One region of the Streptomyces yerevanensis genome, then DNA from elsewhere that is predicted to be linked to it. Evidence: riboswitches for the same ligand, from Rfam matches in the RefSeq annotation. Region 1 holds a riboswitch; the other holds the start of a gene.

Region 1 (5,443 bases):
CTGCGGCGGGCTGCAGGGGGTGGTTCGGCAGATACGGCGCCAGATGCGCGCGTACACCGACCGGGCCGACGCCCGGACCGCCGCCGCCGTGCGGGATGCAGAACGTCTTGTGCAGGTTGAGGTGCGAGACGTCACCGCCGAAGCGGCCCGGCTTGGCGAGGCCCACCAGCGCGTTCAGGTTGGCGCCGTCCACGTACACCTGACCGCCCGCGTCATGCACCTGAGCGCAGATGTCGGCGACGTGCTCCTCGAAGACGCCGTGCGTCGAGGGGTACGTGATCATCAGCACCGCCAGCTCGTCACGGTGCTGCTCGATCTTGGCGCGCAGGTCCTCGACGTCGATCTCGCCGTCCTCGGCGGTGTTCACGACGACGACCTTCATGCCGGCCATGACGGCGCTCGCCGCGTTCGTGCCGTGCGCGGAGGACGGGATGAGGCAGACGGTGCGCTGCTCGTCGCCGTTCGCGCGGTGGTAGCCGCGTACGGCGAGCAGGCCGGCCAGCTCGCCCTGTGAACCGGCGTTGGGCTGGAGCGACACCTTGTCGTAGCCGGTGACCTCGGCGAGCTGCTCCTCCAGCTCACGGATGAGCGTGAGGTAGCCCTGCGCCTGCTCGGCGGGCGCGAAGGGGTGCAGCTGCCCGAACTCGGGCCAGGTGACCGGCTCCATCTCGGTGGTGCCGTTGAGCTTCATGGTGCAGGAGCCGAGCGGGATCATGCCGCGGTCGAGCGCGTAGTCACGGTCGGCGAGGCGCCGCAGATAGCGCAGCATCGCGGTCTCGGAGCGGTGCTGGTGGAACACCGGGTGCGTGAGGTACTCGTCGGTGCGCAGCAGCGCGGCGGGCAGCGTGTCCGCGGCGGAGGCGTCCAGCGCCTCGACGTCACCCTCGACGCCGAACGCGGTCCAGACGGCACCCAGTTGGGTCCGCGTGGTGGTCTCGTCGCAGGCGATGGACAGCTGGTCGGCGTCGACGAGACGCAGGTTGACCCCGCCCTCGCGCGCGGCCGCGACGATCTCGGCGGCCCTGCCCGGCACACGGACGGTGAGTGTGTCGAAGTACGCCTCGTTCACGACCTCGACTCCGCCCGCCTTCAGACCGGTGGCGAGGATCGTGGCGTACCGGTGGGTGCGCTGCGCGATCGACCTGAGGCCCTGCGGGCCGTGGTAGACGGCGTACATCCCGGCCATCACGGCGAGCAGCACCTGAGCCGTACAGATGTTGCTGGTCGCCTTCTGCCGGCGGATGTGCTGCTCCCGCGTCTGCAGGGCGAGCCGGTACGCCTGGTTGCCGTCCGCGTCCAGCGAGACACCGACGAGACGGCCCGGCAGGTTGCGGGCGAACTTCTCGCGCACCGCCATGTATCCGGCGTGCGGCCCGCCGAAGCCCATCGGTACGCCGAAGCGCTGCGTCGTGCCGACTGCGATGTCGGCGCCGAGCTCGCCCGGCGAGGCAAGCAGCGTCAACGCCAGCAGATCGGCGGCGACGGTGACGATCGCGCCCAGCCCGTGCGCCTGCTCGATGACGGGCTTGATGTCCCGTACGGCACCGGAGGCGCCTGGGTACTGGAGGAGCACGCCGGTCACGCCGCGCTCGGCGACCTCGGCCGGAATGCCCTCGCCGAGATCCGCAACGACGACCTCGACGCCGATCGGCTCGGCGCGCGTCTCGATGACGGCGACAGTCTGCGGCAGCACGTCGGCGTCGACGAGGAAGACGCCGTTCTTGACCTTGCCCACACGTCGCGACAGCGCCATGGCCTCGGCAGCGGCGGTGCCCTCGTCGAGCAGCGAGGCACCCGACGTCGGCAGACCCGTGAGGTCGGCGACCATGGTCTGGAAGTTCAGCAGCGCCTCCAGGCGGCCCTGCGAGATCTCCGGCTGGTACGGGGTGTACGCGGTGTACCAGGCCGGGTTCTCCATGACGTTGCGCAGGATCACCGGCGGCGTGAACGTGCCGTAGTAACCGAGCCCGATCATCGAGTCGAGGACCTCGTTACGGTCTGCGAGGGAGCGCAGTTCGGCGAGGACCTCGGCCTCGGAGCGCGCGGCCGGCAGCGCGAGCGCCTCGGCATCCTTGATCACATCCGGCACCGCGGCGGCCGTCAGCTCCTCGAGCGAGCCATATCCCACCTGCGCGAGCATCTTGGCCCGGGCCTCGGTGTCGGGCCCGATATGGCGCTGCTCGAAGGGGATTCCCCGTTCGAGCTCGGAAAGCGGAATGCGATGGGCGGTCATTTACGGAGGCCTCCTGGTCTGACACGACCTTCGAGGGCACCACGGAGCGGTGCCCGGACGGCCTCCCCCTCTGTCATCTCAACCTGAGAGCTTCACCGGCCCGCCGGTTGTACGGCGTCCCGACTTTCACCGTCGGTGAGAGCGGAAGCCGTCGACACCCGCTCTGCTTTCCAGAGTGGCCTCGTCCGCGCGGTACGTGGGCCTGAGAGATTCCGGGGAGGATTTGCTCCTTCGGCGCCTCCGATGAAGCCTTGGAGGACTCTCCCGCACGGGGTCAGCAGCCGTTGACAGCGTACCAGCGGGCATCCCCCGAGTGGCCGCCCACCGCAAAGTGCTCTTTCGTAGTGCTTACGGATGCGTAGTGCCGCGTAGTGCTGACGGATGAGTTGCGACCAGCTGGAGGGCCCGTGCAGACCGACATCGATCCGCGCAACCTGATCGGCCGCAAGGCGTTCGACCGCAACGGCCACAAGATCGGCACCGTCGACGAGGTCTATCTCGACGACGCGACCGGTACGCCGGAGTGGGCGGCCATACGCACCGGCCTGTTCGGCAGGGACGCCTTCGTGCCCCTGGAGCCCAGCGAGCTGGTCGAGGGCAGCTTGCGGATCCCCTTCGACCGCGCCCTGGTCAAGGACGCCCCCGACTTCGGCGTCGGCCGCCACCTCTCCCCGGAGCAGGAACTCCAGCTCTACCACCACTACGGCCTCGACGTGACACCCCCGCAGCCCCCTCCACCAGACCGCGACTTCGGTCACCTGGCAGGCTCGGACGAGTCCTGAGCGGGCTTGCCTAAGTCCGGCGCGGTATCCGCGCCCCAGGGAGGCCGCAGGCCTCCTTAGGGGCGCGGGGCTGTATCGATTTGCGGCTCCGCCGCGATGGGGGTCCCCCCGCTCGAGCGAAGCCGAGAGTGGGGGAGCGACCAGCCACAACGAACGGTGTCTCGAACCGCACCGTGACCCGCCCGATGCCACTGCCCTGCACCCACCCGTGCCCGAACTCGGCATGTCGCACGTCATGCCCCGCGGACCACCGCCGCACGGCGGGCGCCTCCTGCTCTTCGGCCGACTCCTCCGCCTCGTCCTGCGTCTGATGCTCCGGCTCATCCGCGTGAGCCCGGGCCTCGGCCTGCGCCTGAACTTGCGCGAAGAGATCCTCCTGCGTGTAGTCGGCGAGCCCCGACACCCCAACCCCCAGCAGCCGTACGCCGCCGGTGGTGTCCACGGACTCCAGCAGCCGCGCGGCCGCCTCCCGCACCACCGAGAGGTCGTCCGTGGGGCCCCGCAGCGTCTCGGAACGGGTCAGCGTCGAGAAGTCGTACCGCCGCACCTTGAGCACAATGGTCCGTCCCGACAGATGCGCGCCGCGCAGCCTTCGCACACACCGGTCGGCGAGCCGCTGCACCTCCATCCGCACCCGCACCCGGTCGTGGATGTCCACGTCATACGTGTCTTCGACGGACACCGACTTGGTGTCCCGCTCAGCCACCACGGGCCGCTCGTCGTGCGCCAGCGCCATGGCGTACAACGCGATCCCGTGGGCCTTCCCGAGGAGCCGTACGACCTCGTCCTCACCCGCCTCGGCGATCTCCCCGACTGTCGTGATCCCGCCTCGCCGCAGATGGTCCCCGGTGGCCGGCCCCACCCCGGGCAAGATGCGCACCGACATGGGAGCAAGCAGTTCCCGCTCCGTCCCCGGCTCTATCACCACCAGACCGTCGGGCTTGGCCTGCTCGGAGGCAATCTTCGCGAGCATCTTGGAGGCGGCGAGCCCCACCGACCCGGTCAGCCCGGTGACGACCCGGATGTCCGCGCGCAGCTTCGCCCCCGCCAGCCGCGCCGAAGCCTCGTCCCAGGCTGCTCCCCCGGCCTCCAGATCGACGAACGCCTCGTCCAGGCTCAGCGGCTCCACCAGCGGCGACAACTCCCGTAGCAGCCCCATCACCTGCTCGCTGATCTCGCGGTAGAACCTGAAACGGGGCACCAGATACGCGGCGTTCGGCGCCAGCCGTCGCGCCTGCGCCATGGGCATCGCGGAATGGACCCCGAAGACCCGGGCCTCGTACGAGCAGGTCGCGACCACACCCCGCGGCCCGAGTCCACCCACGATGACCGCTTTCCCGCGCAGGCTCGGCTTGGCTGCCTGCTCCGCCGAGGCGAAGAAGGCATCCATGTCGAGATGCAGGATCGTGGGCGCGGTTCTCACATATCCGATGCTGCCCTACGCCACTGACAATGCCCCCATACGCAGGAGCCTCGCCCCCAGTGCGTAGGACCCTCGCCCCTCCGACCGCTCACTCAGACCGCGCGGTTGCGACGCCGCGCCAACTCGTCCGCGGGATGGTGTCCGACGAGCGTCTCGCCCGTGTCGACGCGCTCCCCGTGCAGTTGCGAGAGCGCGCTCTCCACGTCCCGCCAGACCACACCCACGGCGATCCCGAAGATCCCCTGCCCGCCCTGGAGCAGTGCGTGGACCTCGTCGGGTGAGGAGCACTCGTACACCGTCGCCCCGTCGCTCATCAGCGTCATGCGCTCAAGGTCCCGAAATCCGCGCTCCCGCAGGTGCTGGACCGCGGTACGGATGTTCTGCAGCGCCACACCCGTGTCGAGAAACCGCTTGACGATCTTCAGGACGACAACGTCACGGAAGCTGTACAGCCGCTGCGTCCCCGACCCGTAGGCGGGCCGCACACTCGGCTCGACGAGGCCTGTCCGAGCCCAATAGTCCAGTTGCCGGTAGGTGATACCCGCTGCCGCGCAGGCCGTGGGACCGCGATAGCCGATCTCCTCGGACGCCACCCCGCCACCGTCCGGCACCGCCGTCGGCCGCTGCTGCGGAGCGTGATCGGCCGCGCTGCTCTGATGGGAGTACCCCTTGCTCGAGCGGAGCCGCGAGCTGGGGGGAGGGTACGGGCCGCTCTCCACCGGACTGCGTCCGGGGGCGCCCTCAGCCGTACCGTCGCCGCTGCTTCTCACGCCGACCTCCGTCCTTGACCTGCCTTCTCGACGGTAGGCAGTCACCGGGGGTGCGTCAACGACCACCGCACTCGGCACGCCGAGTGATAATCACCCTAGGAGTGGTTTCCCGCGCTCCACCGCCGGGAAAGGCTAGCCGAATGCTCTCGGCGCGACCGCCGCACGCCCTGTCGTCCGGCGGTCCCGGAGGGTCACTGGATATTCGTCCCGAAGCCGGGGCACTGGTTGTGGAGGT
Region 2 (5,443 bases), on a different contig from region 1:
GATGGCCACGGTGACTCCTCAACTACAAGGTGGTGCATGGGGTGGGGCACCGCGCACGTACGTCCAGTGTGCGCGGTGCCCCGAAGAAAGCGCCCGAACAAGGCGCCCGGAACGTACGGACCTACTTCAGACCGGCGTACAGCGGGTGCCTGTCGGCCAGCGCGGACACCCGGGCCTTCAGCGACTCGGCGTCGTAGACGGGCTTCAGTGCCTCGGCGATGATGTCCGCGACCTCGGCGAAGTCCTCGGCCGTGAAGCCGCGGGTGGCGAGGGCGGGCGTACCGATCCTGAGCCCCGACGTCACCATCGGTGGGCGCGGGTCGTTCGGGACGGCGTTGCGGTTGACGGTGATGCCGACCTCGTGGAGGCGGTCCTCGGCCTGCTGGCCGTCGAGCTCGGAGTGGCGCAGGTCGACGAGGACGAGGTGTACGTCCGTGCCGCCGGACAGCACCGAGACGCCGGCCGAGGTGACGTCGTCCCGCATCAGGCGCTCGGCGAGGATCCGCGCGCCCTCCAGCGTGCGCTGCTGGCGCTCCTTGAACTCCTCCGAGGCCGCGACCTTGAAGGAGACGGCCTTGGCGGCGATCACATGCTCCAGAGGGCCGCCCTGCTGACCCGGGAAGACAGCCGAGTTGATCTTCTTCGCCAGTTCCGCCGTGGACAGGATCACGCCACCGCGCGGACCGCCCAGCGTCTTGTGGGTGGTGGTCGTGACGACATGCGCGTGCGGGACGGGGTTCGGGTGCAGGCCCGCCGCGACCAGGCCCGCGAAGTGCGCCATGTCGACCATCAGGTACGCGCCGACCTCGTCCGCGATGCGGCGGAAGGCGGCGAAGTCGAGTTGACGCGGGTACGCCGACCAGCCCGCCACGATCAGCTTCGGCTGGGACTCCTTGGCCAGCTTCTCGACCTCGGCCATGTCGACCTGGCCGGTCGCGTCGTCCACGTGGTACGCGACGACGTTGTAGAGCTTGCCGGAGAAGTTGATCTTCATGCCGTGGGTCAGGTGCCCGCCGTGGGCGAGGTTCAGGCCCATGATCGTGTCGCCGGGCTTGAGCAGGGCGAACATCGCGGCGGCGTTGGCCTGGGCGCCCGAGTGGGGCTGGACGTTGGCGTGTTCGGCGCCGAAGAGCTCCTTGATCCGCTCGATGGCGATCCGCTCGACGACGTCGACGTGCTCACAGCCGCCGTAGTAGCGGCGACCCGGGTAACCCTCGGCGTACTTGTTGGTGAGGACCGAGCCCTGGGCCTCCATGACCGCGACCGGAGCGAAGTTCTCCGAGGCGATCATCTCCAGGGTGGACTGCTGACGGTTCAGCTCGGCGTCGACGGCGGCGGCGACGTCCGGGTCGAGTTCGTGCAGGGGCTGGTTCAGAAGCGACATCAGTCAGGAGTCCTTCAGGAGGCGGAGTCGGAGCCGGAGAATTCGGTGTACTCGGTCGCGGAGAGCAGGTCCTTCGGCTCCTCGGCGATACGTACCTTGAACAGCCAACCGCCCTCGAACGGGGCGGTGTTCACCAGCGCGGGGTCGTCCACGACGTCCTGGTTGATCTCGGTGACCTCACCGGTGACCGGCGAGTACAGATCGCTGACCGACTTCGTCGACTCCAGCTCGCCGCAGGTCTCGCCCGCGGTCACCGTGTCGCCGACCTCGGGGAGCTGGACGTAGACGACGTCGCCGAGCGCGTTGGCCGCGAACTCGGTGATGCCGACCGTCGATACGCCGTCCTCGGCGACCGACAGCCACTCGTGCTCCTTGCTGTAGCGCAGCTGCTGGGGGTTGCTCATGGCCTGAATTCTCCTGTACGCGGGGGAGTGGTGATCAACGGGTGGTCTTGCGTCACGAGACGCCGGACAAGAGACGTCAGATGCGAGACGTCGGATACGAGACGGCACACGGGAACGTACGTCACGTCGCTGCGCTGCCGAACCGTCGGCGGGATTACTTCTGGCGCTTGTAGAACGGCAACGCCACGACCTCGTACGGCTCGTGGCTGCCCCGGATGTCCACGCCGACACCGGGCGTGCCGGGCGCGGAGTGCGCGGCGTCGACGTACGCCATCGCGATCGGCCTGCCGAGGGTCGGCGAGGGCGCGCCGGAGGTGACCTCGCCGATGACCTTGCCGTCGGCGACGACCGCGTACCCGGCGCGCGGGACGCGGCGGCCCTCGGCGACCAGGCCGACGAGGACGCGCGGCGGCGACGACTCGGCGCGGGCGGCGGCTTCGGTGAGCGCCTCGCGCCCCACGAAGTCGCCCTCCTTCTCGAACTTCACGACCCGGCCGAGCCCCGCGTCGAAGGGGGTGAGCGAGGTCGACAGCTCGTGCCCGTACAGCGGCATGCCCGCCTCCAGGCGCAGCGTGTCCCGGCAGGACAGCCCGCAGGGGACGAGGCCCGCCGAGGATCCCGCGTCGGTCAGCGCCTGCCACAGCTTCTCCGCGTCGGCCGGGGCGACGAACAGCTCGAAGCCGTCCTCGCCGGTGTAGCCGGTGCGCGCGATCAGGGCCGGGACGCCGGCGACCGTGCCGGGCAGGCCCGCGTAGTACTTCAGGCCGTCGAGGTCGGCGTCGGTGAGGGACTTGAGGATGCCGGGGGACTCGGGGCCCTGGACGGCGAGCAGCGCGTACGCGTCACGGTCGTCGCGTACGGCGGCGTCGAAACCCCCGTGAGCCGCGGCGCGCTCGGTGAGGGCGTCCAGGACCACCTGGGAGTTGGAGGCGTTGGCCACGACCATGTACTCGGTCTCCTGGAGCCGGTACACGATCAGGTCGTCGAGGATGCCGCCGTCCTCGCGGCAGATCATCGTGTAGCGGGCACGGCCGACCTTGACGCCCCCGATGTTCCCGACCAGCGCGTAGTCGAGCAGTGCGGCGGCCCCCGGCCCGGTGACCGTGATCTCGCCCATGTGGGAGAGGTCGAAGAGACCCGCCTTCGTACGTACGGCGAGGTGCTCGTCGCGCTCGGAGCCGTATCGCAGGGGCATGTCCCAGCCGGCGAAGTCGGTCATGGTGGCGCCGAGCGAGCGATGCAGGGCATCGAGTGCTGTGCGGCGTGGAGTGGTGCTGCTCATCGGACAGGGCTCCCAAGGCATGACGGCGAGGTCGTTCCTCCCCATCTGTCATCGGAACCTGAGAGGTTCGCCGTGACCGCCGACAGACGGTGGTCATGGTTTGCACCTTGGGTGGAGCCGCTGGTCGGCGGCCCGCTTTTCAGATGTGCCTCGCCCGCGCGGTAACGGGGCCTGAGAGATTCAAGGGAGGGACTTGCTCCTTCGGCGCCCGGACACCCGTACACCTGCGTGTACACGTACCCGGAACTCTCCCGCGCGGATTCAAGCGGCCGGTATGCAGTTGGCGCGCACATCATCGCACGCATCGGTGCGCCGTGGCAGGGGGGTCTTTCACAGGCGTGGGGGGCCTTCACAGGGGGCACAGACCCGTCACAGTGATCTGTGACGGGCCTGTGGCATGACGAGAACGAAAACGACAGGGGGCACGCATTACCTTCTCTTTACACTTGACGGGGATGGGTCTCCCGACCCGATGGGGAGGACGAACAGCGTGAACAGGACCACGGCGTACGCGACGGGTGCCGCCGTCGCACTGCCCAAGCAGCCCGCTGTCCCGGCTGTCCCGGCCAGGGAGGCGTGCGGCCCGCTCCCGGCGCCCGTCGTCCGTGATCTACGGGAGCGCGCGGGACACAGTCCGCACGGCCTGCGCTTCGGCGCGGCCGATCTCGTCGTGGTCACGGGACTCCCGGGCAGCGGCAAGTCGACCCTGATGCGCCGCGCCGTGACGGGCGTCCGCATCGACTCGCAGGACACCCGCGACCGCTGGGACCGCCGCCTGTCCGGCGTTCTGCCGTACGCGGTCTACCGCCCCCTCGTACGGGCCGCGCACTACGCGGGCCTGCGTCGCGCCCTGCGCTCCGGCGAGGGCGTCGTCGTGCACGACTGCGGCACCCAGGCCTGGGTGCGCAACTGGATCGCGCGCGAGGCCAGGCGCCGCGGCGGCACGCTGCATCTGCTGCTCCTTGACGTCCCGCCGGACACGGCCCTGGACGGCCAGCGTGAGCGGGGCCGTGGCGTCTCGCGGTACGCCTTCGCCCGGCACCGCGCCGCGGCCGCCCGGCTGCTGCGCTCCGTGGAGAAGGGCGACCTGCCGGAGGGCTGCGGTTCGGCCGTCCTCATCGACCGGTCCGCGGCGGACGTGCTGCGGCGGATCGACTTCGACGACTAAGCGCTCCGCTGGGTGAGGCGGTTTGATGCTGCGGGTCCGTCGTGGGTGGTCGCGCCCGCGCGGCGGAGCCGCAAATCGATACAGCCCCGCGCCCCTAAAGAGGCCTACGGCCTCCTTTAAGGGGCGCGGTACTGCAGTGGACTTCGGCAAGTCTGCTCAGGCGGGAGCTAGGGTTTTCCGACGCAGCGGTTGCTGCCCCGGCAGTGGTTTTCGAGCAGGTGGTAGAGGCAGATGGACTTTCCGGCACAGGCGCACCCCCATCCGCACGTCGGCTGGCCCGGCAACGAGTTGGAGGAGGTGCTCGCCGCGTCCCTCGGCGCTCCGGCGGGACCCTCGGCGGGAGCCCGGATCGTGGAGGTCCTCGGCCGCAGCTTCCTCTGGGTGCCGCTGCCGAACGGCGGCGGCCCGCACAGCGGCCCGCTGAACCTGCCCGCGATGGAGCTCGGCGGACAGGCGTACGTCCCGGTCTTCAGCTCGGAACAGCAGTTCCGGCAGACCGTCGGCGACCACATGTCGTACACGATCGCGCCCGCCGTCGAGTTCGCACGCGGACTGCCGCCGCAGGTGGGCATCGCGGTGAACCCGGAGGGCACGGTGGGCATCCCGCTGCCCCCGCCCGCCGTCGCCGAACTGTGCCGCGCCGGACGCACCGAGCTGGACGGCCCCGCGAGCGGCGGCCGGGTCCGCCTGTTCGAGCCCGACTGGCAGCAGGACCCGGTGGACTTCCTGACGGCCGCCGCGACCGAGTTCGAAGCCACCGGCGCCGTACGAACCGCCCGCCGCTGCCTCGCAGCCATCGAAACGGCAGACCCGGTCCTGTTCATAGGCGTGGAACTGACCTCCTGGAACCCCGACGCCAGAACCCTCCCCCTGGACGCCCTGGGCCGAGCCCTGACCCGAGCCCCGGCCCCCTGGCCGGTCAACCTGGTCTTCCTGGAAGCAGCCCTGGACCCGGTGACGACCTGGCTACGAGAAAGGGTCCGCCCCTTCTACCAAGCTTCGCTGTAGCGCGCCCCTGAAGGGGGCGCAGCCCCTTCAGGGGCGCGGGGCTGTGACATTAGCGGCTCCGCCGCGGGGCGCGACCAGCCACGACGCATCCGCAGTCGAAAAACGACATCGAGCCCCGAGCTCTAATCGGTTCAGCCAGCGCAGCGCATAAGCTGGTTTCATATCCGAGTCAACTTCAAGAAGGGGCGGTACAGGTG

The links. A riboswitch is a leader RNA that binds a small molecule or an ion and turns the genes downstream of it on or off. The one in region 1 is predicted to bind glycine.
Region 2: another riboswitch for glycine. It lies ahead of gcvT (glycine cleavage system aminomethyltransferase GcvT); the one in region 1 lies ahead of gcvP (aminomethyl-transferring glycine dehydrogenase).

The regions. Positions count from the first base shown of each region.
Region 1 is NZ_JNWJ01000054.1:52,240-57,682, forward strand. Features, by position in the region: gene gcvP (aminomethyl-transferring glycine dehydrogenase) at 1-2,233, opposite strand, end outside; glycine riboswitch at 2,414-2,510, opposite strand; gene OP79_RS38235 (PRC-barrel domain-containing protein) at 2,641-3,015, shown strand; gene OP79_RS38240 (DNA polymerase IV) at 3,026-4,438, opposite strand; gene OP79_RS38245 (MerR family transcriptional regulator) at 4,531-5,208, opposite strand.
Region 2 is NZ_JNWJ01000014.1:64,874-70,316, forward strand. Features, by position in the region: gene OP79_RS16605 (L-serine ammonia-lyase) at 1-9, opposite strand, end outside; gene glyA (serine hydroxymethyltransferase) at 122-1,384, opposite strand; gene gcvH (glycine cleavage system protein GcvH) at 1,399-1,788, opposite strand; gene gcvT (glycine cleavage system aminomethyltransferase GcvT) at 1,943-3,070, opposite strand; glycine riboswitch at 3,106-3,219, opposite strand; glycine riboswitch at 3,220-3,334, opposite strand; gene OP79_RS16625 (AAA family ATPase) at 3,543-4,238, shown strand; gene OP79_RS16630 (enhanced serine sensitivity protein SseB) at 4,470-5,246, shown strand; gene OP79_RS16635 (enhanced serine sensitivity protein SseB C-terminal domain-containing protein) at 5,441-5,443, shown strand, end outside.